Cellulophaga algicola DSM 14237: one gene and its partner. The protein of the gene in region 1 interacts with the protein of each later gene in a pairwise test. Links are inferred from orthologs where the notes say so. Each region holds a gene or a part of one and is shown on either strand. Other genes may lie near its edges. The genes, in order: CELAL_RS06575 and def.

Region 1 (15,732 bases):
ATGGTACGCAGCGGAATTGGCTTATACGGTTTTGGAAATGATATCGATGAAGATAAAAATTTTATTCCCGTAGCTACGCTCAAAACAAATATCTCCCAGATTCATTATCTAGAACCTAATGAAAGTGTTGGGTACAACCGTGCTTTTACTTCAAACAAAAAAATAAAAACAGCAACATTACCATTAGGTCATGCCGATGGTATTGGTCGAGAATATGGGAATGGTAAAGGTGTTGTTTGTGTACACGGATATTACGCTCCCATCATAGGAAATACCTGCATGGACATGATTATGGTTGATGTTACAGACATTGATTGTTCTGAAGGCGATGAAGTAATCGTTTTTGGAAATAAACCAACTGCAACCGAATTTGCAGCAGGCGCTAATACTATTTCATATGAAGTACTTACCGGTATTTCTCAAAGAGTAAAGAGAGTTATCGTTGAACAACAAAACTCTATTAACATTTAATTAAGATTTAATTTTTTAGTACCTTGCGGTACATTAAACTATTAACTAATAATTAAAAACACTAAATCATGTTAAAAGAATTTAAAAATTTCATTATGACAGGTAACGTCATTGAATTTGCAGTTGCAGTAATTATGGCTGGCGCATTAGGTGCTGTAATTAATGGATTTGTTAAAGATATCGCTATGCCATTTATTGGTTATTTCGCTGGCGGAATGAACTTTGAAGATATGCATATTGCAATGGACGGACAAGATTACACCACTTTAGCTGCCGCAAAAGAAGCAGGTGGAGCTGTAATCGCTTATGGTTCTTGGATTAACACTATTGTAAACTTATTAATCGTTGGATTAGTAATGTTCATTATTGTAAGAGCTTACAACAAAACAAAAACACCTCCTGCTCCTGCAGCTCCTGCTGGACCTTCTCAAGAAGATCTTCTTGCTGAAATTAGAGATTTATTGAAGAAATAAATAATATTCATTATCCAATGTTTGGATAATACCGCTGCACTGCAGTATTAATCTAAAGCCGTCAAGTACATTACGCTAATGTATTTGGCGGTTTTTCTTTTGCCTTACTCAATCCTTTTTTATTAAAATAAAAAATATCTAAAAGGATTATTCTAAGGTTTTAAATATGGAATCTACATTAATTTTAGATATCGGTTTATCAAAATAGCCATATACTAAAGGATGTTCTTTTGCTAAAATGCGGTCTTTAGAATTTGTGAAAGCAGACAATATGTATATCCGGAGACTATTCTTGTTCTTTCCCGTTTTTTCTAATGCTTCTAAAAACTGCCAACCATCCATTTCTGGCATTACAAGATCTAGTAGTAATATATCCGGCAAATCAGTTCCTGAAAAGGCTTCATCCTGTATAAGGACTAAAACCTCTGCTGCACTTTCAAAAATATCAATAGCACACAAAGTAGAAGATTGTCGTACTCCATATTGTGTAGCAAATCGTGATACTAAGTCGTCATCAATTATCCAAACCTTCATATTTTCTCTAAAACTTCTTATTTTGGCAAATTTATGGTTTTTAGACCTCCTAGCTTTAATATCATGAAAGATAATGAAATTTTGTTATAAATGTAACTTTTTGTTAAATTATAATTATTCATCTTTAATTTCTTTGTCCAATTAATCGTATTGAAGTACATTTGTTGCTCAAAATTTATAACAATGAAAGTAGCAGTTGTAGGTGCAACAGGTATGGTAGGAGAAGTAATGCTAAAAGTTTTAGCAGAACGTAATTTTCCTATCACAGAATTATTATTAGTAGCTTCTGAACGTTCAGTAGGCAAGAAAATGACCTATCAAAACAAAGAATATACCGTAATAGGTTTAGCTGATGCTTTGGCTGCAAAACCACAGATTGCCATTTTTTCTGCTGGCGGAGAGACCTCAACAGAATGGGCTCCTAAATTTGCAGCAGTAGGTACCACCGTGATTGATAATTCATCTGCATGGAGAATGGATCCTACTAAAAAATTAGTAGTCCCAGAAATCAATGCAGACCAATTAACAAAGGAAGATAAAATTATTGCGAATCCTAATTGCTCTACGATTCAATTAGTGATGTGTCTTGCGCCTCTTCATAAAAAATATAAAATGAAAAGAGTGGTAATTTCTACCTACCAATCTGTTTCTGGAACTGGTGTTAAAGCTGTTCAACAATTAGAAAATGAAATTGCAGGTATACAAGGAGAAATGGCTTACCCTTATCCTATAGGAAGAAATGCATTACCACATTGTGATGTTTTTTTAGAAAATGGATATACTAAAGAAGAAATGAAATTAGCGCGTGAACCTCAAAAAATATTTGATGATCGTAGCTTTTCTATAACAGCTACAGCAGTACGTATCCCTACTGCAGGAGGACATTCTGAATCTGTAAATGTTGAGTTTGAAAACGATTTTGATCTCACTGATGTACGTAAACTATTAAGCGAATCATCAGGAGTTATTGTACAAGACAATCCTGATACCAACACGTACCCAATGCCTATTTATGCACATGATAAAGATGATGTTTTTGTGGGACGTATTCGTAGAGATGAGACCCAAAGAAACACGTTAAACATGTGGATTGTTGCTGATAACCTTAGAAAAGGAGCCGCAACCAATGCGGTACAAATTGGAGAATATTTAGTAGCACACAACTTAGTGTAACTCCTAAACCCTAAAGAATGTTAAAACCTTTGCACAAGCCTGTTGCAAAGGTTTTTTTGTGTTATTTTTAGAGGGACTAATTAAACGACCTATGAAAAAAATTGCCAGCATAGCACTTACTACCATACTATTAGTAAGTTGCGAAACAACACCTAAAAAAGAAAAAATAACTGTGAATTATCCTACAACACATAAAGCAGATAGTATAGACACCTATTTTGGCACTGAAATAAAAGACCCATACCGGTGGTTAGAAGATGATAAAAGCTCAGAAACGGAAGCCTGGGTAAAAGCTCAGAACAAAGTTACATATGGCTATTTAGAACACATTCCTTTTCGTTCAGATTTAAAGAAGCGCTTAGAGAAACTATGGAATTATGAAAAATTAGGATCCCCCTTTACGGAGGGCGACTATCATTATTTCTATAAAAATGACGGACTTCAAAACCAATATGTAGTCTATAGAAAAAAAGGAGAAGATACAGAAGCAGAAGTTTTTTTAGATCCTAATACCTTTTCTAAAGATGGCACAACCTCTCTAGCAGGTCTAGACTTTTCTAAAGATGGAAGCAAAGCTGCTTATTCTATCTCCGAAGGTGGTAGTGATTGGCGCAAAGTAATCATCTTAGATGCTACCAAAAACGAGGTTATTGAAGACACCTTAGTCGATATTAAATTCAGTGGCGTCTCTTGGAAAGAAAATGACGGGTTCTACTACTCCAGCTATGACAAGCCAAAAGGAAGTGAATTATCTGCCAAAACAGATCAGCACAAATTATACTATCATAAATTGGGAACACCTCAAAAAGAAGATATTTTAATTTACGGGGGAACTCCTGATCAAAAACACCGCTATATAAGCGGTAGCGTTACTGAAGATGGCCACTACTTATTTGTTTACCCAAAAACATCAACCTCAGGAAGTAAGCTTTTAATGAAAGACCTTACAAAACCAGAGGCTAAGTTTGTAACGATTCTTGACCATACTGATACCGATAGCTATGTCATTGAAAACGAAGGTTCTAAATTGTATATTATGACCAATATGGGCGCTCCAAACCAGAAAGTAGTTACCGTTGATGCGGCAAATCCTAGCTCAGAAAATTGGGTAGATTTTATTCCTGAAACTGAAAATGTTTTGTCACCAAGTACGGGCGGAGGCTATTTTTTTGCAGAATATATGGTTGATGCTATTTCTAAAGTATATCAATATGATTACGATGGGAAACTAATTCGTGAAGTGAAATTACCTGGCGTTGGTTCCGCAGGAGGTTTTGGCGGTAAAAAGGAGGAAAAAGAATTCTACTTTTCATTTACCAACTACAGTACCCCTGGATCTTTATACAAGTATAGCGTAGAAACAGGCGACTACACACAGTATTGGAAACCAAGTATAGATTTCAATCCATCGGACTATGAATCTAAGCAAGTATTCTTCACCTCAAAAGATGGCACAAAAGTTCCAATGATTATTACCCACAAAAAAGGTATAGAACTCAATGGCAAAAATCCGACTATATTATATGGTTATGGTGGTTTTAATATCAGCCTAACTCCTTCTTTTAGCATTGCAAATGCTGTTTGGATGGAACAAGGTGGTATCTATGCTGTTCCTAACCTAAGAGGTGGCGGTGAATATGGTAAAAAATGGCACGATGCTGGAACAAAATTACAGAAGCAAAATGTGTTTGATGATTTTATTGCTGCCGCAGAATACCTAATTAAGAAAAAATATACTTCTAAAGAATACTTAGCCATTAAAGGAGGTTCTAATGGTGGGTTATTGGTAGGCGCAGTTATGACACAAAGACCAGATTTAATGAAAGTTGCCATGCCAGCCGTAGGTGTTTTAGACATGCTACGTTACCATACCTTTACCTCCGGTGCAGGCTGGGCTTATGATTACGGAACTTCTGAAGATAATAAAGAGATGTTTGAGTACTTAAAGGGATATTCTCCTGTACACAATGTAAAAAAAGGAACCGCATATCCCGCAACTATAGTTACCACCGGTGATCATGATGACCGTGTAGTGCCTGCACATAGTTTTAAATTTGCCGCAGCCCTACAAGAAGCACAAGCGGGAGACAACCCTACTTTAATACGTATTGATGTAAATGCTGGACATGGCGCAGGTAAATCTACCGAAGCTATTATTAATGAGCAAGTAGACCTACAGGCTTTTACGCTATTTAACATGGGGTTTGATAAACTACCGAACCAAGCCGTTTTAAAAGAGTTTAAAGAATAATATTTCAAATAATTAAGAATAAAATCCGTTTCCTCTGGGAACGGATTTTTTATTTCTAATTTTGTCCGTAATAGAACATCCTATGTTACACGTAAACAAACTTTCTTTTTCATACTCATCCAATCAAATCATTTCTGATATTAGCTTTACTGCTGAAAAAGGAGCACATATTTCTATTATTGGAGAAAGTGGCTGCGGAAAAAGTACCCTATTGAAACTTCTCTATGGTATTTTACAACCTAATACTGGGACTATACTTTGGGATGATAAACCTGTTTTTGGACCTGATTTTAAATTGGTTCCAGGAGAGACCTTCATGAAATACCTTTCTCAAGATTTTGATTTGATGCCCTATTTATCAGTAGAAGATAATGTAAGTCAGTTTTTATCTGTTTTTTATCCAAAAGAACTAAAAGAGCGTACAGATGAGCTTCTAGAAATGATTGAGATGACTGCATTTGCCAAGACCAAAGTAAAACTATTAAGCGGTGGTCAACAGCAAAGAGTAGCTTTAGCAAGAGTTCTTGCTCAGAAACCTGAGATTCTTTTACTAGATGAACCTTTTAGCCATATTGATAATTCCAGAAAGAATACGTTAAGGAGAAATCTTTTTAATTACCTGAAGTCTGAAAAAATAACCTGCATAGTAGCTTCACATGATACCCATGATATACTCTCATTTGCAGATGAGATATTAGTGCTAAAAGACCAAGGCATAGCTGCAAAAGCAAAACCAGAAGAGTTATACAATCATCCTCAAAAGAAACATATTGCTTTACTTTTTGGTGATGTAAACCTAATTGCCATTTCCTTATTAAAGCCCTATGCAACTATTGAAAAATCTATTTTAGTATACCCATCAGAACTTATAATTTCAGAAAATAGCGGCTTAAAAGTGTGGGTCAAAAATTCTTATTTTAAAGGCTCTCATTACTTAATTGAAAGTAAACTTAATGAGACCGATACTATATTATTCAACGCTCCTCATGCTTTAGAAGCAGAAAAAGAAGTATACCTAAACGTAGCCCTAGAAACTATAAATACAAGAATAAAAGACTGATTTTGAACAAGGAACTTATCGTGAACGAATTACAATTTAAGGCCGTTAGGAGTAGCGGAGCTGGTGGTCAACATGTAAATAAAGTGTCTACCAAAATTGAGTTGTTTTTTGATGTAGTAAATTCTACTAGTTTAAACATTCTTGAAAAAGAAAAGATTTATTTAAAATTAAAGAACAAGCTAAATAAAGAACATGTTTTGCAACTACAATGTGACGAAAGTAGAAGTCAGCATAAAAACAAAACACTTGCTATAAAAAGGTTCCTAGGACTTTTAGAAAATGCGCTAAAAGAACCTAAGAAACGTAAACGAACGAAACCGAGTAGATCTTCAATAGAAAAGCGCTTACACAGTAAAAAGAAAGCGGCAGAAAAAAAAGCAAATCGCACCAAAAACAATTGGTAATTACCAAACAATTAAAGGCACAAATAACTACTAAACTTTGCGTATTTTTATAGTTCTAAAGTTGAACAGATGAAAACCGTATTAAGCTTATGCTGCCTGTTATTTATTTTTGCATCTTGTGAAGATAAAGAACCCAAATCATCAGACACTAATCTGAATTGGAAACAAAGAATGCATACCACCACTTTACCTGACTCTTTAGAAAGTGGCAGCAGCTACCTATCTGTCTATTCACAGATTTATAGCGTTACAGAACATGTTACACATGATTTAACGGCTACGGTAAGCATCCGAAACACGAGTAGAAAAGATACTTTATACATTACTAAAGGAGAATATTTTGATTCTCAAGGAAAACATCTTAACACGTATATTGATAAAACAATTTATCTGAATCCGCTTGAAACTTTAGCCATTGTTATTGCTGAAAAAGATAAAGAAGGAGGTCCAGGTGCTAATTTTATTTTTGATTGGCAAGTAAAGCCAAGCACATCAGAACCTTTATTTGAAAGTGTAATGATTTCTACTTCGGGCTCTCAAGGCTTGTCTTTTACTACGCAAGGAAAAAAAATAGATTAGAATTAAATTAGGCTACATATATTTGTAAAAAAAACAAATGAAAAATATCTTTTTGTCTTTATGCATTATCCTATTTTTAGGCTGTAGTGGTGATAAAGAAAACATTGATTATGTTACCCAAAATGAAGCTGATATAGCTGCGTATATCGCTGCAAATAACATTGAAGCCATTAGAAGTGAAACAGGTCTGTACTATAGTATTGATGAACAAGGCGATGGCGAAAAGCCAATGGCTAGTTCTAGCGTTACGGTTGCTTATAAAGGCTACTTTTTAGATGGAGCTGTCTTTGACGAAAGCGATGCTAGTGGAATTACTTTTAACCTAAATGGCGTAATTCAAGGGTGGACAGAAGGTATCACCTATTTTAATGAAGGTGGTTCTGGAAAACTTTTTGTGCCGGCACATTTAGGGTACGGATCAAACGACAATAGATCCATACCTGGTGGTTCTGTTTTAATTTTTGATATCAACTTATTGAAAATAAACAATTAAAAAATAAAATGAAATTCTCTAAAACAGATTTAGAGAATTTCATTAATTGTAATTTCATTGGTATTAAAAGTAACTACATCCTGTTTTTCTTTACCAAAAAGTAGCTTGCCCATAGGGGTTTCTGAAGAAATACAATACACAGAAATGCCATCTCCCTTAAATTCTCCTGCCGAAATTCCTAGAAAATAATTGGCTTTATTAGTTTTCACTAAATTACCCAAACCAACAAAATCTGTCTTTGTTTTAATATTTACCATATCTAAAACCTTTGCCATTTTCTCAGCTTCAGCTAACTGAACCCCAGATTTTTCTAGCTCTAATTGAATCATAGCTCTACCTGTTTCATGTTTATCACCAGCACTACTCTTAGTTTCACTGTTCAAGGATTCTTTAAAATCTGCTATATCTTTACGAATACGAGATACCCGATTATCTGCAAAATTTTTACAGAAGTCATATAACTGTTTTTTTAAATTTTGTTCCATCACTATTAGATTTTAAATTAAAGCAAAAAATGGTATTATTTTTTTACGCGGGCAAATCTAGACTAAATCTGCCAATTCTTTACCAATAATACTACCAATTGCAATTCCCATTCCTCCCATTCTTATTCCACAATACACATGGTTAGAAACTTGCTTAACAATGGGTCTTTTTTGTGGCCCTACTCCCATAATACCACTCCACCTTTGATCAATTTCTATAGCGTATTCTGGAGCTATAACTTCTTTTAGTAATGTTTCTAATTTATTTTGAACTACTGCTGTTTCTCCAAAAGAAGTAGTTTCTTCTGTATTAAAATCTAGATTACGACCACCGCCTAATAAAATACGATCATCAATATTTCTAAAATAATAATACCCTTCATCTAAATGAAATGCACCCTTAATTTTTAGATTCTGTATAGGCTTAGTAATTAATACCTGAGCACGTGCTGGTTTAATCTCTTCTCCTAATAATTCTGCACCAAAACCATTAGTAGCTATAATCAATTTTTTGGTTGTAAACTCAAACTCGTTTGTTTTTACTGCAACACCTTCCGCTAAATCTACAAAACTTTCTACGTGTAAAGAATTTAATAGCATTACGCCACTTGATTGAACACGCCGTAGTAATTGAGCCATCATCTTCCCTGTATCAATCTGAGATTCAAAAACGTTTGTGATGTACTTATTTTGGATTTTTTTAAAATTAAAAGTATTTGCATGCACCTTAAATGCATGCCCTTTAAAAATTGGATTTAAAAAAGAATTCGTAATTTCTATTTTAGCTAAGCATGCTTCATAAAGAGCTTCTTGTTGATCGGTAAATATTTCATGCCCTCCCAAGTTTTTAAAACCTATTTCTTTATCCCCTAAGTTTTTTCGTAAAAGATGTATTCCTTCCCATCGCTTTTGTACAAGCTGATAAACCTCATCTTCTGTATGTGTTTTTAAATCAGATAAAATTTCAGAAATACTACCAAAACAGGCAAACCCTGCATTTTTAGTACTTGCGCCTTGAGGTAAAATACCCCGCTCTAAAATTAAAATTTTTGCTTTTGGATATTTAGTTTGCAGTTGTAATGCACAATTTAAGCCCACAATACCACTACCAATAATTGTAAAGTCTATAGTAGACAACCAGGTTTTATACTCCCAATAACTTAATTTCATAGTACGACTAAGTTAAGGAATAGAATCTAACTCTTGAAGTCCAAAATACAACTGTGAAATAATATTAATCTCGTTATTTTCTGCTGTTAGATTCCCTTCAAGGACTATTTTATTCCCTTCTAATTGCTGGGCATTAATTCTAATTGTTTTTAATAATGCTGCGAGCTTGTCTGCTTTCGGAATTTTTAAATCTTCTTGCAAGCTCTTAAAATTGGCAGAGAGACTAAAAAAGTAACTCCCCGTTTTTAAAGGATTAATTACAGCACCCTTTTGCGTAGCAAATGACATTAAAGAAGTCGTGTCATTTTCATAAAAAGAATACATAGGTAACGCCTTTAAAATACCATTCTCTATAGCTCCTTGTTCTTTAAAATAATTTTTAAGTGTCGTATCAGATGCCATACTTAAATAAAGTAATGGCGCTTCTTTCTCCTGTACCGCAACAGTTGCTACTTTATTAAAATTATCATCATATTCATACGTAACAATACTATCTGTTTGCATCGTAGTCCCTTTTACAGCAAGACTTAACACGCCCGTAGTTTTTTTAACCAAAGTCTCCATATCAATATTATTTTTTTCAAAAAATGAAAAATCACTTAAAAACTCAGCTGTACTTGCCTTATTCTCTGTACTAGAAAAATTCGCATCTAAATATAGTTGTAGAGAAGCATCTGGAATATCTGAATATTGAATTGAGGTGTTAAATTTATCAGGGGTATCTGTATACATAATTCCTGTTACATAAGCCTTCCCCGCATAGAAATTTAAGCTTACCTGACTTTTACCTTTCAAATACGTAATGTGGTCATCAGCCTCTTTTAAAATTTGGATATAAGGGTGGTCTGTTTCTGAGAGTAGCTTTTTATTTAGTAGAACATCATCAAAAACTGTCTTACATAATTCAAAAGCTTTTTTCGGAGCATAGGCTATGGACAGGTTTGTATCATTCCAAGCATAAATAAGCTTTGTTTTCTCATCTAGTGCGTACTTGTACTCTTTTTCTATAATAGTACAATTTCTATCTGCTAGGTATTTTTCAGCATATACATTAAATGCTTCAACATCATTAATGGGTAGTGTTGTAAACAGTGTATTTTTTACATTCTTCATGGTATAAAAAACCAATGAATATGGCTTTAAATTTATACCCTTTTTAATACGCTGTTTATCATTTTTGTCTTTTGGAGTACTTGAGAAATCTATGTGATCCCAATAAAACATTGGCGCAGAAAAAGCATCAATCAAAATAGTCTTTTGAAGGTCGTGCAAGCCTATCTTTATTACGCTTTCTGCATCTTCATGAATCCGGTATTTAAGAGAAGCAGATTTCTGGTATTGTACATAAACAAAATACCCCGCCACTGCTAAAACTAGCAATGAAAGGGTTATTTTTAAAAACTTTTTCATAAATCAATATATTATTTAATCTACTAAAGCATCAATCATATTTAAGAAATAAGCCAAACTATTTTTATGTCCTTTCCCTTCAGGTGTATTTAAAATCATTTCTCCCTCTAGAACATTTCCTTTCATTTTGCCTATTCTGAATTCTACATCTTCTACATTATTTGAAATGTAATTTAATTTTTCTCTGTAAGAATCCGGAACCATATCCTCTGGAATATCGCTAGCAATATTTTTTCCATTAATATAAATACTTCCTGCATTTTTAGAAATAAGTTTTTTATGCCTTCCCGAAACCTTAGCATTATAAGTACCATTACTCATCGCTGTGATATGTGCCTTAGAGTTACTAATTAATAAGGTATTATCTTTAAACAACATGTTTACTGTAAATGGTGCATCCGGAATTTCAACTTGGTAGAATCCGTTTTCTGCTGTTACTGCACCCTCTTTTATTCCTATGCGCATTAAGCGATTAAAAATTTCTTTTTCTTCTGATGTAATCATCAAAATAAAATTTGGTACCGCTTCTGTTTTAGTTTTAGTAACTTCTACACTCTCGTAATTTTCATCATAATCATATGTAGTGTAAGTTACTTCAACATTTTCTACGCCATTCATAACTAATAGCATATCTCCACGAACCACTTTAGCAATAGCCTCTTCATCCAATAAAATTGAAATTAATCGTGTTGCAATAGGAACAAAATCTTCTAAATGTTCTTTCTCTACCCCGTCAAACATTGCTTCAACCAATTTCGGATATGCTTTTAAAGTACCCTCTGTACTCGTATTTATTGAAAAATAACCACTCATGCTATCTTCATTAAAATACTTATAGAAGTTGCTATTCATTTTACCGTTGTATATGGCTCTTTGGTATTCTGCCATTTCTTCATTCATGGTATATATTGTTTTGATCGATGCATTTGTATCGTCAAAATTTAATTTAGAAGTCAATGACATTCCTCCATATAGTCTATCATAATTAAATATGTCATATGGGTTATCGCCATAATAACTATTTCCAAAATAAGACGGTATTGCCTCTTTATACAAAGTTGTAAAATCGTTGACCCAAACAGTAGCTTCATCTTTTCCGGCACCTACACTTTTTATATAAGAACTATTCATTAAAATACTTCCTTCTGCATAATTACCTTTAAGAGTCGCTTTTGCTTTTTCTATCACAGATACCATAGCATCTTTTCTTTTTTCTACTCTCTTTGCTTCTCTTATCTCACGCTTTCTATCTTGCTCCGCGTAGTAATCATCACTGTAAAAACTAGAATCGTAATCTTCTGTAGATTCTATTACCGTTTCTTCTATCTCATAAGCTTCTTCTACAATTTCTACAACACTTTCAACTTCGGCAACACCATCTTCCGTAATCTTCCCTTTAATATAAAGTTGTTCTGTACCATTTTCAGTATTAGCGGTAATAGTCACTGTTTTACTTTGACCACCACTCTTATTAGAACTATTAAATTTTACATCGATACTCCCTGATTCTCCAGGTGCTATCTCATCTGTAGAATAACTAGGAACAGTACAGCCACAACTAGCCTTTGCGTCTGAGATTACTAAAGAGGAACCCCCTGTATTTGTAAAATTAAATGTATGCGCTACAATATCACCTTCTTTAATGGTTCCAAAATTATACGTAGTTTCATCAAAACTCAATACAGGATAGGTAGCTTCTGCTGCATCTGCTGCTGCTTCTGCAGCTTCAGCTGCATCTTCCGCATAGTCATAATCATCATATCCGTAAACATCATCGTAATCATTCTCTTCTTGAGAAACCGTAATTAATAAGGTATCGTCATTCCACATGGTTACCATATGATCATAGTCATCTACCATATAAGCAAAATCACCATCATACTGTACTTCTTCTTTTTGATGTTCTGACAACAAGCTAAAAAAACCTCTTTTATCATTTAATGGAACTAAGAAATTATGGGTAAAGATACCCTCCTGCGTTTCCATAAAATAATAGAAGTTTTCAGATAGGTTTATTCCTAAGGTTTCTAAATTAGCTACAGCACCGTCTGTTTTTCTAGATAGTTGCTTTATAAACATTTTTCCTATTTTAGAATTTTCAAATTCTGAAATAGAAACTAAGTCGGTAATATTTCTTCCTTTAAGGGCTATTACAACACTTGCATTTTTAGGCACCTTAGTGATTAAATCTTGTGCCGAAGCTACTAAAGTAGCAAAGCAAAGGGATGTAAAAAGTAATACTTTTTTCATTGGAAATTGTATTTGATATGGTTGAATTATTTTGATAATTGTATGGTATTAGCGACACTTTTTTCTCCCAAAATAAGAGACATGGCCTCTATCTTTAAGAATACCGCTTTTTTATTTGGAGCTATTTTTGCGTGTGTATTAGAAATACTTTTAACCGCATCTTTAAAACGATAAATACTTGTATACGTAGCATCATTAAAAACTTTTCTATCTTCTCCTTTTAACTTGTAAAAGATTTTTTTGATTTTAGTATCATACGAAAAGTAACGTTTAAAATTATGAGTAGCGCTATTGTAGGCAAAATTAGTCGTATTGAAATTTGTTTTCTCTTTTTTGTTTTGTTGACGAATTAAATCCTGAAAGACAGCATCTAAATTTGCCACCTTATCAAAATTACAAGAAAGCGTAAAAATATAATTTTCGTAATCTGCTGTCTTTTTAATATTACTAATACCGCTGATGGTTTTTAAATGATTTTCGGCATCTTTTAATGCCAAGTTAATATCATCTTTAGAAGGTACTTTATAACCGTTTACACTATCTAGCAACATCACGGAGGCAATTTTACTTTTACTTCTACTCAAATTAAAAGTAACTAACATAGAACCACTTCCATCAGAATTTAGATTTATCTCTTCCAACACTTCAAAGCAACTCGTAAAAAGTGTCATTGAAAAAAATAGAATACTATAGAATGTAAATTTTTTGGTCATATGCATATGTAGTACTATTTAAGTATGTAAACTTCTAATTATGTTACAAATTGTATGAACTATTTTTTAATTTTTAGATTACAGTACAAAGAAATAACATAAAACCAGGTAAAAATACCCTGAATACCGTGAATCTTGAAATCTATAAATAACTCATTTGCAATTTACCAATAGCTAGAATAAAGCAATCCTTACCAAATAGTATAGAAACTATTTGCTCCAATAAGTCTGTAATTTACTAAAATCAAGAGCAATAATCATCGTCTACTACAAATTAATCCCCCACTCCTAACCTCTTATGTTGCATATTTTCTCACGCTCTATTTAATGCTTCAAGATTTGCAGATAATGACTCAATACTTACAGAGCAAGGCTAAACCAAGCAGTAAGTTTGAGTATAATTATTTGAAAGTCAACGCCTAGAGTTTCAAATAATTCTATTAAAATAACAATAAACCTAAATTATTACATGATGAAAAAACTAAAAATGTTTACTTTTTTATTAGGAGGAATCCTCCTTGTAAACTGTTCTACGGAAGATGCCGACACCGGCAGTACCCTTGAGGAACTAGACGTATTAAAATTTTCTGCAACCCAAGCCTTTTTTGTTGGCGATAATCGTACAGATGCCCCAACACTTAATGGTGGTTACTGGTGGACCATCTATAAAGAAGGCGGCTGGGGTAAATTAAATTTCTCTGGTGCACAAACCTATCCTGGTAATTTTGAATTAGAATATAAGGACAACCAGGATATTGTTGGTGGTAAAGGCTGGGAAAATGGTCAATGGAATAGAGTCATTAATTACAACATTGGCACCCTAGAAGGTTCCTACAAATTTGTTGGGGCGTATGGTTGGGCAAAAACTACTTCTGGCGAATTAATTGAATACTATATTGTGGATAAGAAAAAAGGAAGCGGAATTCCTGGAGTAAATAAAAATCAAGACTTTACAGTAAACAACAAAAATTACAGGTTCTTAATTCAAGATAGAGAGGGACCTTCTGTAGAAGGAGATAAAAAGTTCAAGCAATTTATTTCTGAAAACAAAAATCCAAATGGCATTGCTTTAAATGTAGATCAGCGAATTAGCTTTCAACAACATGCAGAACATTGGGGTACTTACGGTAATGAAGGTAGTTTGAATAACTGGGGATGGTACCAAGTTTTTGGTATTGAAAGCTTTAATTACACCGCAAGTCAAAATGACGGTAATGGAAACTGGGGTAAAATAAACGCTACCATCTGGTAAACTACATCGCTACAAGTACTCGCAACAATTTTAGTTAGCTCAAACTCAATCCTGCTTTTTTAAATGAAAAAATCTACAGTATACTTCTTATTTGTTCTAACCCTTCTCTTACATAGCTCCTGCGTAGAAAAGAAGGCAGAACCTCTTACTTCTGCTAATTTTATTTTTGTAAAAGGAGGAATAATGAAAAATAAGAATTCACAATTGTATGGAATTAAAGGTAAAGTTCTTGACTTTTATATGGGTAAGTTTGAAGTTACGCAAAAGGAATGGAACGAAATTATGCCCATTAACCCTTCTAACACTATAGGTGACAATTTACCTGTTGAAATGGTTACTTGGTATGAATGTATCACCTATTGCAATAAACGAAGTAACAAAGAAGGCTTGCTTCCTTATTATGCTATTGATACTACCAAAGATACTTTAGATGGAGATATTCGTATCAATAAAAAAGCAAATGGGTACAGATTGCCAACAGAGGTAGAATGGGAATATGCTGCTGGAGGTGGGCAGCTAAGCAAAAGTTTTACATTTAGCGGTAGTAATGAGATTAACAGTGTTGCGTGGACTTGGAAAGATACAGGTGATACTATTCTTTCTGGAAACTGGAACTACCGAAGCATGCAACGCAATCACTGCTCCACGAAACCTGTGGGTTTAAAAAAACCTAATGAACTGGGTTTTTATGATATGACTGGCAACGTTATGGAATGGTGTGAAGAGTGGCATGTAACAGAACATATTTCTAAGGGAACATACCGAACTCAAAGAGGTGGCGGATGGATCAACATAGATGATTATGCTAAAGTAGCTCACAGAGGGTATAATGAAGCCAAAAGAAGAGCTATGGATCAAGGTTTTAGAATCTGTAGAAATAAAGAATAAAATTATCGCTTGAACTTTTAAAATACCTACAAAACAAAAACTCCGGCTATATGCCGGAGTTTTTTATACTATTTATTCCTTAGGAGGATCCATTTTAAAATCTTCCATAAATTTGGTGGTATAATT
Region 2 (15,697 bases), 1.2 Mb from region 1 along the record:
TATTTTCGTTGCCGAAGTAATTGGATTTCCAAATGAATCTGTTTGCGAAGTTATACTTGCTGTCCCTGCCACATATTCTACACCAGGCGGAAGATCAAAAGTAATACTAAAGTCATGACACGTAGGGTTATTACCTCTTATGAAAACTTCTTCAAGAGAATTGTTGACGCCTCCACAGGTAGCCAAATTTTCAGGTGTCAAGTTAACCGTGTATCGGTTACTATTGATTTGTGCGTTACTATTTATTGAAAAAAATAACAAAGCAGCAATAGGCAATAAAAAGGTTTTTAATGCTTTTTTCATGGAATACTGTTTAATGTTTTCCTGACTTGGGAAGGAAAAATGTTTTGGTTTATAGTTATTTACTTTATAAATTGTAGGAAATTTACTAAAATAAAAAGGTAAGTACCAAATATAATTATGAAGAAACTGTTAAATGAATTTATGTTGGCTGATTGTAGTGAAGTGTATGTGAAATACAAATAAGTGTAGGTGAACGGTTATTAAATTAGTGCCATATTACAATAAATGAAAAATTCCCAGGTAGTTGTGAACTTGTTATTTGGTCGATGCTGTCCCTATTTCACTGTCTTTTTGAAGTACACATTGATAAGCTATATCGTTTTATTTCGCCTTCAAGAAATATTTATTTTATAATTCTGATTTCTTTAGACGGGTTTATATAAAACGGCTCCGTTATTTCTTTACCACTAATAAGTGGCTGAAAATTTCTTACATGATTACGTTTTTCTACTGCAACATTTTTTTGTCTTACAACTTTGTAGCTATTTTGGCAGCGTTTTTGCTTTATAGAATTTGTGGTGTTGCTATTAGCTTCATATGCGTTTATTGAAGACTCTATGTTATCACCGCAATAAAAAAAAATGTATAAAATAAATGGAGCTAAGATTTCTGTTTAGTCTCTTAAAAAAAAAGGAAGTAAAGCGTGTTACTTTGTAAGACCAATTTTTTCACCCTTTTTAAGCATAAATTGGTAAGCCGCATCATACTCGTTAGGGATTTCACCTTCAAGGATTGCTTCTTTGATTGCTTCCTTAATAATGCCTATTTCTTTAGAAGGTTTTAGGTTGAAGGTTTCCATTATTTGTTCGCCACTAATAGGAGGTTGAAAATTACGCACATGATCACGTTCTTCTACTTCAACTATTTTTTGGCGGACCAATTTGAAATTATTTTGATAGCGTTTTTGTTTTTTAGGATTTTTGGTGGTGATGTCTGCTTCACATAAAGTCATTAAATCTTCTATATTCTCACCTGCATCAAAAATTAACCGACGTACGGCAGAGTCTGTTGCAAAATCTTCCGATAAGATAATAGGTCTAGAACTCAATAAAACCATTTTTTGAACGAATTTCATTTTATCATTCAAAGGCATGCGTAATCTTTTAAATAACTTATAGACCATCTTAGAGCCTATAAATTCATGGCTATGGAAGGTCCACCCAATTTTTTTATCAAAACGTTTCGTAGGAGCTTTTCCAATATCATGGAGTAGGGCAGCCCAACGTAGCCATACATTATCTGTATTTAGGGCAATATTATCTACAACCTCTAAGGTATGCCAAAAATTATCTTTGTGGCGTTGCCCTTCTATTTCTTCAATACCCTGTAAGGCGGTAAGTTCAGGAAGAATATAGCCTAATAATTCTGTTTTATGAAGTAAAGAAAACCCTAACGAAGGTATTTTACTCGCTAATATTTTATGTAGTTCGTCTACTATACGTTCCTTAGAAATTATTTTTATTCGGTCTTTATGTTCTGTTATAGCGTTTAAAGATATGTCTTCAATTTTAAAATCTAGTTGCGTAGCGAATCGGATGGCACGCATCATTCGCAAAGGATCATCAGAGTAGGTAATCCCAGGTGCTAATGGTGTTTTTATTATTTTATCTTCTAGATCTTGAATACCATTAAAAGGATCTAATAGTGTGCCGTAAGTAGGCTCATTTAAAGAAATTGCCAATGCATTGATGGTGAAATCTCTTCTTTTTTGATCGTCTTCAAGAGAACCGTCTTCTACGACCGGTTTTCTACTATCTTCATGATAGCTCTCTTTTCTGGCACCCACAAATTCTAATTCAATATCTTCATATTTAATCATGGCAGTACCAAAATTCTTAAAAACAGAAACTTCTGGTTTGCCTTTAAGTTTACTAGCTACTTTTTTAGCTAATTCTATACCGCTACCAATGGCTACAATATCAATATCTTTTGCGGTACCTCTTGCTAATAGATAGTCACGTACAAAACCACCAATAACGTAGCAGTCTAGGTTTAATTCTTTAGCTGCAGTAGAAATTATCTTGAAAATCGGATTTAGTAGAGCTTGCTCGTGATTTGTATGCGTCATGCTATTCTCGGATTATTTTTACAACTCCATCATTCCCGAGTTTAATTATAGATGAAGGTGTTCCTGAATTTTGATCTTGGTGCAAATTTACCACATAGTCTACACCTTTTAAAATTGCAATGGAAATTTCTTGAAAAGTTTGAGGTGTAGTTTCTCCAGCAATATTTGCAGAAGTAGAAACTATAGGTTTTTTAAAATTACTAATTAAGTATTGGCAAAATTTATCTGACGCTACTCGAATAGCTAAGGTATTATCTTCTGCGACTAAATTTTTTGCTACACCTTTTGGGTTGTCATAAACAATTGTAGTGGGTTTTGTGGCTAAATCTATGATGTCATAAGCTACCTCTGGTACTGCGCTTACATGCTTTTCTAACATGAAATCATTAGCAACCAAACAAATCATTGTCTTGGTATTCTCACGCTTTTTTAATGCGTATATTTTAGCAACAGCTTCCTCATTAGTAGCATCACAACCAATACCCCAAACAGTGTCTGTTGGGTATAGAATTAAACCGCCTTTAGAAAGAATTTCGATGCATTTATTTATTTCTTCCTGCATGATAAATTTTTTAGGCATCAAAAATAACCTTTTAATAACGATTAAAATAAATCTTTTTACAGATGTTTTTATGCAAATGGAGTAATAATGAGGGTAGAAAAGCTGTTATAGGAATGTTATATTCCTGTAATTTGTATTTTAAATGCAAATACGACTATTTTAAAAGAGTACTATGAAGGAGAAATTGTCAGTTTTTATTATTACCTATAATGAAGAACGAATTTTAGATAAATGTTTGAATAAGCTTTCTTGGGTAGATGAAATTGTTGTTGTAGACTCTGGCAGTACAGATGCTACTTTAGAAATTTGTAAAAAGTACCATGTAAAATTAGTTCACAAAGATTTTGAAGGTTTTGGTGTTCAAAAGCAATTTGCTTTGGAGCAAACGACCCATAATTGGGTACTTAGCATCGATGCGGATGAAATTTTAACCGAAGAATTAATAGCCGAACTACAAGGAGTGCTTGATTCTGGTACCTCTAACAATGGGTATTATTTAAAAAGAAAGCATGTTTTTTTAGGTAAAGTTTTTGAGTACGGTCCTGAGAGTAAGGAGTATATTTTGCGTTTCTTTAAAAAGAATAGGGGTAAGTTTGACGGAAAAAAAGTACATGAAAATGTAATTTTGGAAGGTCCGTCCGGTAAGCTGAAAAATAATTTCCTCCATTTTACAACGCGTTCATTAGACCATTATATAGAAAAGCTATCGAACTATGCTTCTATCTTTTCAGAAGGAGAATACCTTAAAAATAAAAAATATGGAATTGGATATATTTTTATAAAAGTAAAATTAGAATTTTTTAAAAAATATTTCTTGGAACTTAATTTCTTAAATGGTAAAGAAGGATTTTATTGGTCTTATTTAGCAGCGTATTATATGGGGATTAAATGCATGAAAACCAACGAACAATATAAGCAGGTAAAGAAACAGTTAATGTTTTAAGGCGGTTTTAGTTTAAATTATTACGTAATAGCCACAACTTTACATAGCGCATAAATACAGTATAGCCATAGACGTAAGCAATCATAAAGCCTTGAAAACCATCTAAGAAACCTTTTTTTAGGATATAATGACTAAAAAAACGGAATGCAGGTTTTATTATAAAGTGGAATAAATTGGGTTTTTTTCCTTTTTCAAATAATTTAATAGCTTGTAGATTAGCGTATTTATTCCGCTTTCTAAAAATATCATCTATTCCTTTATAGGAGTAATGATTTATTTTATTTTTTAGTTTGCCAACGGTACCGTTAGCTTTAATTTCTTCGTGTACTAGATTACCGTTGTACCTACACTCTTCTTTCTTAAATAATCTAATTACTTTATCATTTTGTAAACCACTATGCTTTATTAGTTTCCCCATGTAATAGGTAGTCCTATACACCCAAAAAGCAACCTCATTAGGAGCTAGTTCAATGGTGTTCATTATTTCTTCCTTTAGGAGGGGAGTAATTTCTTCGTCGGCATCAAAAAAAATGATCCAATCATTGCTTGCTTTTTCAATGGCATAATTTTTCTGACTCGAAAAATCGTCAAATACTCTTTGGTAGAGCTTCACATTAGGATATTCTTTAATTATAGCAACAGTTTGATCAGAACTAAATGAATCGATAATAATTAACTCATCAGCAAAACTCATAGATTCTATGAATTTTTTTATAAATTTTTCTTCGTTGTAAGTAATAAGAAGACTCGTAATTTTTATCTTGTTTTTCAATATGCTAGAATTTTCTATCGAATTGGTCTGCCGCTATGGTCAATGGCTTTTGGTATGATTTCCAAGTAAAATAGTTTAATTTTTTTCTTATTTTATATTTTCTTACTAAACTTAAAGGTTTGGGTTTTAAATAGGATTTATCTTTATATAGAAAATCTAAGGTAGCATCAATTACCCTTTTTGAAGATTTTCCGTCCTTAAAGGTGTGCGATTCATCTGCATATTTTTTAATTTCTGAAATAATATCTTTAGGTTGTGATAAGGCATACTGGATGGCTTCTTCAATTTCACTCACTTCATCAACATTTATATAGCTGGCTAAAGGCATATTATTTCTAAAGGTAACCACGGGTTTTAGTTGTAATAAGTACTCTATTAATGCAGATGATGTGTCGCATAGCATTATATCCGATTTTTCAAATAGCGGGATCAAATTGGTTGTATCGTGGTAGGTAAGGTTTTCATTCTGAAAAGACTTAAACTTAGCTACGGTTTCTTCTGCTATTAATGGATGTAAAACAATATCAAAATGCCATTTTCCTATTTTTGATAACCTTTTTAATTCTTCTTGCAAGGAAACATTTAAGGCTAAACTATATTTTTTAGTAAATGTAGAAGAAACCAATATAATAGGCTTCTCATTATGAGGCTTGTTTTTTAAAGGGAATAAAGCATCCATCTTAGGCCATCCAGTTTCAATGACTTCAAAATGTTTTAATTTTTCGCTTTTATGTTTAAAATTCGGGGTAGAAGTTGCTCCTTGTGTACAATAGAGGTCAAAGAAATTCCGGATAATAAATTGATCTGTTCCTTTTCTTTTATTTGCAGGAAAACCATGGAAGACTTGAACTTTTATACCGGGAATAAAATCTGCAACATAATCTGTTGCGGTAAGTACAATATGAGGTTCGTAATGAATTGCTTCTTCAATAGTTAGAATATCTTCTTGATTTTTAAAGTATGCTTTAGTTTTTTCATCTTCTACAAACCATTTTACCTCCATTCCTCTAGCTTTTATTTCTTTTTCAAGGGGTTTGCAAATAGGAATACTGTATGCGTAAGTTATGTATAACAAAAATTTTTGTTTCATTCTAATGGTATTAGATTTTACAAAAATAGACTTTAAAAGGAACTATTACCAAAAATTGTAATGCCATAAAATAAAAATCTCCAAGAAAATTAGCTCGGAGATTTAAACTTATTTGTAATGGAAACCTACTTTATGTTACGACATTTAAAGACTACTTTTTGCAGGTATTTTCTTTTCCTACGCCAATGTTTATAGTCCAAGGAATTATCTCCTGTACTAATGATAATTTTTGTTGATGCAGTAAGGATCTGGTTTGTGTTTAATAATAAGACCCACTCCAATAGATCATAATCCTACAGTAAAAGCAACTTCTTTATGTAGTTTATTGGCGGTATCTAAATCTTCTTGAAAATCTATTTCTATGCAATTGTATTCAGAAATGTCTACTGCACACATTTTTAAATCATCTTTTTCGATGGAAATTTCAAGTCCACGTTCAAAATAATCATTTTGATCACATTCTTCTAGTCTAGTAATAAAACTATTGATGTCTTTTGAGGCTATATAATTAATCCCAACAGCTTCTCCAAGTCCGCCTTTAACTGTTTTTGATAGTTCCTTGACAAATCCGTTTTCTAGGGTGTATTTTACTTCTTCATCTGCTACTTTACTAGTGTTAACCGCTATAAAGGATTGTTTTTTCTGAATAAATGGATTTAAAACATCGAATAGTTTTTCATCAAATACAACATCGCCATTCATCCAAAGTACAGATGTATCTCTAAACTTTGTTAAAACTTTTAATAAGCTTTTTGACGTGTTTGTTTTATTGAAAGAAGGGTTGTAAGTATAGCTTAAATTAGGAAAACGTTCCATGATTAAGTCTTTTTTAAAGCCAACGACCACATTGATATCTTCTACGGAGTAATAAGTATTGATGTTATCAAGCTGCATTTGCATGATACTTTTTCCGTTTACCAATGGCGTTAAAGGTTTAGGAAACGGGTTTCCCAATCTTGAACCTATTCCTGCGGCCAGTATCACTATCTTCATATCAAAGTATCTATTAAAACTTGTAAAATTTAAACAAGAACATTTGTTTTTATGCGGCGGCAAACCTAAAAAAAAATGGCCTGTATAAATAATATTTTAAGGTATTTATATGAAAACCATTTCAAAAAAAAAGTCTTCCATGATTTATAAAACCATGGAAGACTACGTTATATTATTTAGGGTCTGTTTTATACCGCTACATCATATTCTCTAAGTGCGTCATTTAGAGAGGTCTTTTTATTGGTACTTTCCTTACGTGTACCAATAATTAATGCACATGGAACGTTGTATTCTCCTGCAGGGAATTTTTTAGTATAGCTACCAGGAATTACTACCGATCTAGCAGGTACTAATCCTTTACGTTCAACAGGAGTATCTCCGGTAACGTCAATAATTTTAGTAGATGCAGTAAGAACAACATTTGCACCTAAAACAGCTTCTCTTTCTACACGTACGCCTTCTACAACGATACATCTAGAGCCTACGAATACATTATCTTCAATAATTACAGGAGCCGCTTGTAATGGCTCTAAAACGCCGCCAATACCAACACCACCACTAAGGTGTACATTTTTACCAATTTGAGCACAGCTACCTACTGTTGCCCAAGTATCTACCATAGTACCTTCGTCTACATAAGCACCTATATTTACGTAACTCGGCATTAAAATAGTGCCAGCAGAAATATAAGCTCCGTGTCTTGCCGTAGCCCCTGGTACTACACGAATTCCTTTTTCTTTATAACCTCTTTTTAAAGGCATTTTATCGTGGTATTCAAAAATACCAGCTTCAAGAGTTTCCATTTTCTGAATAGGGAAATATAATACTACTGCTTTTTTAACCCATTCATTTATTTGCCAACCGTCTGTAGTTGGTTCAGCACAACGCAATTTACCTTCATCTAATAAATCTATTACTGAGCGTATTGCAGTTTGTGTATTTTCTTCTTTCAATAAATCTCGGTTATCCCAAGCTTTTTCTATTTGTTCTCTTAATTCAGTCATTTTACGCTAAAATTTTCCCAAATATAAGTCCTAAACGGTAATTATTCGTGCTAATTTATAGTTATAACAATTTATCCTTTATTTTTGCAAAAAAATAAAATGAATGGCACGGATTGTTGCACTTGATTATGGTAAAGTTCGAACAGGAATTGCTGTTACGGATGAGTTACAGCTTATTGCATCAGGATTAACAACTGTAGCTACGAAAGAATTAATAGATTTTTTAAAGAACTACGTGGCAACGGAGAAGGTAGAGTTGCTAGTTGTTGGAGAACCAAAACAAATGAATAATCAGGTTTCAGAATCTGAAGCTTTGATTCTCCCTTTTATAGAAAAGTTGAAAGCTAGTTTTCCAACGATTAAAATAGAACGCCAAGACGAGAGGTTTACTTCTAAGATGGCATTCCAAACCATGATTGATAGTGGTTTAAAAAAGAAACAACGAAGAGACAAAGCATTGGTTGATGAAATTAGTGCTACAATTATTTTACAAGCATATTTAAACAGAATTTAATAAAATGATATTACCAATTATCGCTTACGGAGATCCAGTTTTACGAAAAGTAGGAACTGATATAGCAAAGGACTACCCTAAACTAGAAACCTTAGTCGAAAATATGTGGGAAACTATGTATAATGCAAGTGGCGTTGGTTTGGCAGCACCACAAATTGGTTTGCCTATTCGCTTATTTGTTATTGATACGACTCCATTTTCAGAAGATGAAGACTTATCTCCAGAAGATCAAAAAGCATTAGATGGCTTTAAAAAAGTTTTCGTAAATGCTAAGATAGAAGAAGAAACTGGAGAGGAGTGGAATTTTAACGAAGGATGTTTAAGTATTCCTGATGTTCGTGAAGATGTGAATAGAAAAGAAACCATTAAAATTACTTATTTAGATGAGAATTTTAATGAAAAAAGTGAGAGCTACGGTGGTTTATTAGCCCGAGTGATTCAACATGAATATGATCATATTGAAGGAATATTGTTTACCGATAAACTATCCAGCTTAAAAAAACGTTTATTAAAAGGAAAGTTGAGTAATATTTCAAAAGGAAAAATTAGTGCAGATTATCGCATGCGTTTTCCAGATATAAAAAAAGGTAGGTAAACTAGTTTTTTTATACGCGTAAAAGTTTAATATTTGTCCAGAAATTAAAATAATACATGAGTTTAGATAAAATTTTATCCATAGGAGGAAAACCAGGTTTGTTTAAATTATTAACACAAACTAGAGCTGGTTTTGTAGCAGAATCATTATTAGATGGTAAAAAAATAACAGTTGGTTTCAAGAACAATGTAAGTGTTCTTTCTGAAATCGCTATTTACACACTAGATGCAGAAATTCCGCTTCGAGAAGTGTTCTTAAAAATTCAAGAAAAAGAAAATGGGGAGAAAACACCAGTTTCTCATAAAGATGATAAGTTAAAGTTAGAAGAGTATTTCTTTGAGATACTTCCTAACTATGATGAAGATAGAGTATATGCCAGTGATATAAAGAAAGTTATTCAATGGTATAACATGCTTCAAGAACAAGGAATATCAGACTTTGAAGCAAAAGAAGAAGTAAAAGAAGAAGCAAAGGAAGAAATAAAAGAAGAGGAGAAAAACTAGATTTAATATCCTTAGTATCAATTGCTTGAAAGAGGCAAAAAAATATGAAAATTCATATTTTTTTGCCTCTTTTTCTTTTAAAAACATAGGGCTACCTGTCTTTCACCTACAGTTTGTGGGTATTCGTCTATAGCTTAATTACAGCTAAAGATTCTTCCTCTTAGTTTTCCATTTAAAACATCAATTTTGTGGCATAGAAATGATTTACTCTAAACCAAAAAAACAATATTATGGCAAAAATAGATGGGGAATACGATAAGGAGCTAAGAGGAGCCTTTTTCAATATGGCATACTCACCCTTCGTTATTCTGAATAAAGATTTAAATTTTGTCGATATTAATCAAGCTGCTCTAAATACCATTAAAATTAAAAGAGAAGATTTTATTGGAAGAAATTTATTAGATTTTTTTCCTTATTTAAAAGAGAATGAGAGGTATCAATTATATAAAAATGTCTTGGTAACAGGTAAGTCTATTGGTTTTGATGAAGTTTCTTTTCATACCGATAACGGCGTACTTAAATTCATGATCAAAGCATTTAAAATCGGTGATTATTTAGGTATGAGTACTCTGGATGTCACGAGTTTAACCAATACTATTGATCAGCTAAAGGCTGCAAAAATAAATTTACAAACCGTAAACGATAATCTGAAGCGCAAAAATCAAGAATTAGAAGAGTTTTCATATGTAGCGGCACACGATTTAAGATCACCGCTGACTAATATTCATAGTTTATTAGACATGTTACAAAGTGATAATTCAATTTCTGAGAAAGGGATGCCTGTCTTTGAGAAAGTGCAACAAGTAGCAAAGCAAATGTGCGATAAGTTAAGAGCTTTAAACTCCGTAATTGCTTTAAAGACAACTTTAGATGATAAAATTGAAATTATTAATTTCTCTGCTATTGTAAGTAAAGTAAAGAGTATTCATATTGAAGAAATAGTGCAGACTAGAACTATCATAAAAGAAGATTTTGTACATGCTCCTACCATTGATTATAATTTGAAACAAATGGAAAGTATCTTGCAAAATTTGATCTCTAATGCTATTAAATATAGAAATCCAAATAGAAAATCTGTTATTTTTATTAAGACAAGTTTAGTTCAAGGTAAACTAGTTTTAACCGTTAAAGACAATGGACTTGGGTTTGATAAAACTACCCCTCCAGAAAAAATATTCGGACTGTTTAAAAGAATGCATACTCACGTAGAAGGTTTAGGAGTAGGGCTTTATGTGACGCATTCTATGATTACCAATAATGGAGGAGAAATTAGTGTGAAAAGTGAATTAAATAAAGGAACCGAATTTAAAATTATATTTTAATGAACAATCAATCAAACAGCGTTTTCAGAATATTACTAGTGGAGGATGATGAGATTACCAATTACATTACAACTACAAAACTGAAAAATTTAGGTTTTGAAAATGTGGATGCTGTGTTAAATGGTGAACTAGCAATAGAATACCTTTCTGCTAACCAACCAAATTTAATTTTTCTAGATGTTAATATGCCTGTAATGGATGGGTTTGAGTTTTTAGATTCTAAAGCTGTTAAATCTTTATATTCAGATATTCCTATAGTAATGCTAACATCTTCAGGTAGGCCTAAGGATAAAGAAGTTGCATCAAATTATGAAAATGTCATCGGATATTTAGAAAAACCATTAAATTATGAAAAAATTCAAAACATATTTTCAACAATAAATAAGTTATAAATCACGACTGTTTAGGGACTTAGTTAAAAAGAATACAAACAGGAGTAGGAGCTTCTATTTCTGCTACGAAAGTTAATAGGCCTGTTTGAGAATTTCTTTTAAACGATACCAAATTATTAGTATCCTGATTAGCAACGATTAGAAAATTGTTATCTGGTGATAACGAAAAATTTCTTGGATTCTCTCCATGGCAAGATTCGTATCCTACTAAATTTAAACGACCATCACTTTCATTTACACTAAAAATGGCAATACTGTCGTGACCTCGGTTAGAGGCGTATACAAATTTTCCATCATCAGAAATATGTATATCAGCGCCTTTTGTTGCGCCTGTAAAACCTTCAGGAATAGTAGAAATAGTTTGCACTTTTTCATAAGTGCCATTCCCAGACTTTAAAAGACTAGTAATTGTATTGTCTAGCTCATTAAAAACATAGCTGTAATTTTTACTTGGGTGTACAGTCAAGTGTCTTGGACCAGCACCTTCTTCCATAGCCAATTTGTAAGGTTTAATTGCTTCTAGTTTATTATTTAAAGTGTCAATTTTAGAAAACCAAAGCTCATTTGTTCCTAGATCTGCCGATATAAAAGTATCATTATCAAACCAAGAAGAATGTGCATGTGGGGCTTCTTGTCTTTTTGTAGTACCTTTTCCTGTATGTTGCTGTAGATCTAGTACATCTGATACGTATCCTTCTAAGTTTAGTTGTAATAAGCCAACAGAACCTCCTGTATAATTAGAAACTACCAAGTAGTTGTCTTTATTTATACTGATGTGGCAAGGATGTGCACCACCAGACAATACCTTATTTTTAAATAGTAAGCTATCATTTTTAATCTCATAAGCACTTACAAAACCATTATTGTCTTGATTTTCTTCGTTCACCGCTAATAGGTATTTTTTATTAGGGCTTAGTGCTAAATAGGATGGGTTTGTTGCTTCTGCAGCTAATCCAATTTTGTTCATTTTTCCTTCAGTCGTAAGGCTGTAGCTATAAATTCCTTTACTTTCTTTATTTGTATAGGTACCTACATAAAAAGAAGTAACGGGTACTTCATTATTGTTATCAGAAGCTTCTTCAACATTCTTTGGCTCAGGTTTACAGCTTGCAAGCATAATAAGGACTAAAAAAATTGTGTAATATTTCATTGCGTAGGGGTCTTTTTTAGAGCTCGTCTAATTTTTAAGTGTATCGTTTGTAGTATCCTTTTTCCAATCTATTAATTCAGAAGGGTAGTAGTTTACATTCATTCTGTTTAAGTAGGGTGTTTGGTTCGCTAATCTTATTTTAAAATCTTCCCAATTTCTATTTTCATCGGTAGACCAACCAAGTTCTGCGTATCCTATCATTCTTGGGAATGCCAAGTATTCAAGTTCAGCCATGTTTGCTATTGTTTCAGACCAAAGTGGTGCTTCTATTCCTAAGATATCTTCTTTTTTTAGCTCTTTAATGTAGGTGGTAGGAGACCAATTGTAAGCGGTATCTACAGGAATAAGTGCTGCCCAATCTAAGCCATGAATAGAGGCGTCATCATATTTCATATCCAGATAAGCTCTCGTAGCGGGAGACATAATTATTTTTGATCCTCTTGCTGCTGCATCCGTTGCATTTTTTTTCGTGTTCCAATGTTGTGCAATACTGCTGCTATCTACATCCGCTTGCATAATTTCATCCCAGCCAATCATTTGCTTGCCATGTTTTTGAACAATTTTTTCTACACGATTTACAAAAAGGATATAATCTTTCTTTTTTGTTACATGACTTTCATCTCCTCCTATATGAAAATAAGGTCCAGGAGTAAGTGCTGCTATTTCTCTAACTACATCATCAATAAAAGCATAAACGGTATCCTTGTGGGCATCAAATGTACTAAAGCCCACATGAGTACCCGTATAAGGTTTTAGGGTTTTACCATTTCCGTTAAGAATTGGATATGCAACAGAAGCAGCATTGGTATGCCCTGGCATATCTACTTCAGGAATAATGGTCATATGATGTTCAGTAGCATACGCAACAATTTCACTATACTCTTCTTGCGTGTAAAAACCGCCTTTACCACCACCAACTTCTGTATTACCCGAAACCGAGGTAAGTTTTGGCCATGATTTTATTTCAATGCGCCAACCTTGATCATCTGTAAGGTGCAGGTGTAATTGATTAATTTTGTAGTAAGCCAGTAGATCAATATATTTTTTTATTTCAGAAACACTAAAAAAGTGTCTAGCAACATCTAACATAGCTCCTCTATATTCAAAATTAGGACTATCTATGATTTTGCCTGAAGGAACTAACCACATAGCGTGATCCGTGATGGTATCATTACTCTTTTCTGGGATTATCTGTCTAAGTGTTTGGACACCTCTAAAAGCGCCTTCTGCAGTCATAGAATTAATGATGATAGAATCTTTAGAGATATATAACTGATAAGATTCTTTTACCTGTAAATCAAGACTGTCTGATTGGTTGATGTAAATAACCCGATCTACAGTTTCTAGCTCCGTAGAATTTACAGGAATCTTTAATGCCGTAAGTTCTTCAATCTTGTCAGATAAGAATTGCCCTACTGCTTCAAATTCATTAGAAGCTTGTGAGGTATAGATTACCGTGTTTTTATCCAAGCCAAAAGCCGAATTTGTAGCTATAATTTTAGAGGGTTTCGGAATTATATTTTCGGAAGCTAAATTTGTTTCAGGAAATACAAGGTTGATTTTTTTCTTTTTTTCAGCACAAGAAAGTGAGATAATTGCCAGTGCAAACAAGGCTATTTTTATTGCGAGTATCTTTTTTTTCATAAGTGGTTAATTTACGTTGTTAATCTATATATTTTTTAATAATAGAATGCCAGAGTTGGTATCCTTTTTCATTCATGTGTAAGCCATCACTTATAAAAAGATCTGACTTTATTTTTTTTCTGTGGAGCATGATATCCCATACGTTTGCGAACTCTAAATTCTCATTTTCATCGCAAAATCGCCTTAATTTTCTATTTAATTTTCTGTATTTACCTTTTAATTTCCAACGAGAAATACTTGGTTTCGGAGAGATGATAACCACCTTTGTAGTACTGTCATTCTTTTTTATTTGTTTAATGATTTTTGAAAAATTACGGAGTATTTCTTTATGTTTTTTTTTAGACGATATATCGTTGTCTCCCTCGTAAATGAATACTTTTTTAGGTTGATACATTAAAATAAGCTCTTCCGTATAGCCTAATAAATCAATAGTTTGTGATCCTCCAAAACCTGTATTTAGTATTTGATGTTCTGGAAAATTGCGTTCTAATGATTTCCACATGCGTACACTTGAACTACCTGTAAATATGATGGTTTCCTTGGAGGAATCCCATATAGAATCATATTTTTCAGTAATTGCAGCTACTTCATCCTTAAAAAATTCATTAGGTTGTGCTAAACAATAAAAGGGCACTATAAATAACAGTAAAAATTTCACTTTAAATGCTTTAAGCTTCTAAGATAGTTTTTATATGCTAATTCACCCCTTTAAAATAGTATTTAAAAACTGATTGTTAGTGGTTTACTTTTATTAATGCCGCGATAAAATTTGCCTATTTAACCGCCTTAATTGTATATTTGGTATGTATTAAATTCGGGATGTAGCGCAGTCCGGTAGCGTACACGGCTGGGGGCCGTGTGGTCGCAGGTTCAAATCCTGTCATCCCGACCAAGCGATAAAGTGAACCATGTGAATGGTTCACTTTTTTGATTACAAAAGTGTCAAAAACATAGTTTTTGTAAACGATTGGAATCAAAAAAGTGAGAAGGCGATAGCCTTCACTTTGTCATTTGCACTGAGGGTTTATTAGGATTCTGCAAATCCAGCTATTGTTTTTGTAAACGATTGGAATCAAAAAAGTGAGAAGGCGATAGCCTTCATTTTGATATTTGCACTGAGGGTTTATTAGGATTCTGCAAATCCAGCTATTGTTTGTGTAAGCGTTTGGAAACAAAAAAAGAGAAGGCCTAAGCCTTCATTTTGATATTTGCACTGAGGGTTTATTAGGATTCTGCAAATCCAGATGTAGTTTTTGTAAACGATTGGAATCAAAAAAGTGAGAAGGCGATAGCCTTCACTTTGTCATTTGCACTGAGGGTTTATTAGGATTCTGCAAATCCAGCTATTGTTTGTGTAAGCGTTTGGAAACAAAAAAGAAAAGGCCTAAGCCTTCATTTTGATATTTGCACTGAGGGTTTATTAGGATTCTGCAAATCCAGCTATTGTTTTTGTAAACGATTGGAATCAAAAAAAAGAGAAGGCCTAAGCCTTCATTTTGATATTTGCAATGAGTGTTTCTTAGGATTCTGCAAATCCAGCTATTGTTTGTGTAAGCGTTTGGAAACAAAAAAAGAGAAGGCCTAAGCCTTCATTTTGATATTTGCAATGAGTGTTTCTTAGGATTCTGCAAATCCAGCTATTGTTTGTGTAAGCGTTTGGAAACAAAAAAAGAGAAGGCCTAAGCCTTCATTTTGTTATTTTCAATAAGGGTTTATTAGGATTCTGCAAATCCAGCTATTGTTTGTGTAAGCGTTTGGACACAAAAAATGAGAAGGCATTAGCCTTCATTTTAGTATTTGCAATGAGGGTTTATTAGGATTCTGCAAATCCAGCTATTGTTT

The links.
Region 2: the proteins of CELAL_RS06575 (region 1) and def interact in binary tests that used the Escherichia coli proteins (3 or more experiments, as listed by UniProt). The link is inferred for Cellulophaga algicola DSM 14237 from one-to-one orthologs.

What each region holds. Positions count from the first base shown.
Region 1 is NC_014934.1:1,535,525-1,551,256, forward strand. What follows is about bases 841-3,656. They hold CELAL_RS06575 (aspartate-semialdehyde dehydrogenase), read left to right. Parts: upstream 841-1,661; coding sequence 1,662-2,651; downstream 2,652-3,656. Other genes in these bases: mscL (large conductance mechanosensitive channel protein MscL), read left to right, coding at 841-944; CELAL_RS06570 (response regulator), read right to left, coding at 1,092-1,478; CELAL_RS06580 (prolyl oligopeptidase family serine peptidase), read left to right, coding at 2,743-3,656. Outside these bases: alr (alanine racemase), read left to right, coding at 1-471; more of mscL, read left to right, coding at 540-840; more of CELAL_RS06580, read left to right, coding at 3,657-4,902; CELAL_RS06585 (ABC transporter ATP-binding protein), read left to right, coding at 4,985-5,962; alternative ribosome rescue aminoacyl-tRNA hydrolase ArfB, read left to right, coding at 5,965-6,366; CELAL_RS06595 (DUF3124 domain-containing protein), read left to right, coding at 6,436-6,945; CELAL_RS06600 (FKBP-type peptidyl-prolyl cis-trans isomerase), read left to right, coding at 6,983-7,438; CELAL_RS06605 (3-oxoacyl-ACP synthase), read right to left, coding at 7,468-7,923; CELAL_RS06610 (NAD(P)/FAD-dependent oxidoreductase), read right to left, coding at 7,981-9,093; CELAL_RS06615 (hypothetical protein), read right to left, coding at 9,106-10,503; CELAL_RS21390 (DUF1573 domain-containing protein), read right to left, coding at 10,519-12,753; CELAL_RS06625 (hypothetical protein), read right to left, coding at 12,780-13,472; CELAL_RS21395 (glycoside hydrolase family 11 protein), read left to right, coding at 13,936-14,718; CELAL_RS06635 (formylglycine-generating enzyme family protein), read left to right, coding at 14,902-15,606; accC (acetyl-CoA carboxylase biotin carboxylase subunit), read right to left, coding at 15,679-15,732.
Region 2 is NC_014934.1:330,784-346,480, reverse strand. Bases 7,268-10,048 are described here. They hold def (peptide deformylase), read left to right. Parts: upstream 7,268-8,253; coding sequence 8,254-8,844; downstream 8,845-10,048. Other genes in these bases: CELAL_RS01515 (PAS domain-containing sensor histidine kinase), read left to right, coding at 9,578-10,048; CELAL_RS01520 (DUF5606 family protein), read left to right, coding at 8,901-9,347; ruvX (Holliday junction resolvase RuvX), read left to right, coding at 7,839-8,249; CELAL_RS01535 (2,3,4,5-tetrahydropyridine-2,6-dicarboxylate N-succinyltransferase), read right to left, coding at 7,268-7,735. Also shown: CELAL_RS01570 (T9SS type B sorting domain-containing protein), read right to left, coding at 1-303; CELAL_RS01565 (CCA tRNA nucleotidyltransferase), read right to left, coding at 950-2,371; CELAL_RS01560 (L-threonylcarbamoyladenylate synthase), read right to left, coding at 2,373-2,933; CELAL_RS01555 (glycosyltransferase family 2 protein), read left to right, coding at 3,106-3,876; CELAL_RS01550 (glycosyltransferase family 2 protein), read right to left, coding at 3,884-4,648; CELAL_RS01545 (CDP-glycerol glycerophosphotransferase family protein), read right to left, coding at 4,653-5,738; CELAL_RS01540 (phosphocholine cytidylyltransferase family protein), read right to left, coding at 6,024-6,731; more of CELAL_RS01535, read right to left, coding at 6,920-7,267; more of CELAL_RS01515, read left to right, coding at 10,049-10,669; CELAL_RS01510 (response regulator), read left to right, coding at 10,669-11,061; CELAL_RS01505 (lactonase family protein), read right to left, coding at 11,081-12,211; CELAL_RS01500 (family 20 glycosylhydrolase), read right to left, coding at 12,239-13,855; CELAL_RS01495 (GDSL-type esterase/lipase family protein), read right to left, coding at 13,875-14,513. UniProt on the Escherichia coli protein: Removes the formyl group from the N-terminal Met of newly synthesized proteins. Requires at least a dipeptide for an efficient rate of reaction. N-terminal L-methionine is a prerequisite for activity but the enzyme has broad specificity at other positions.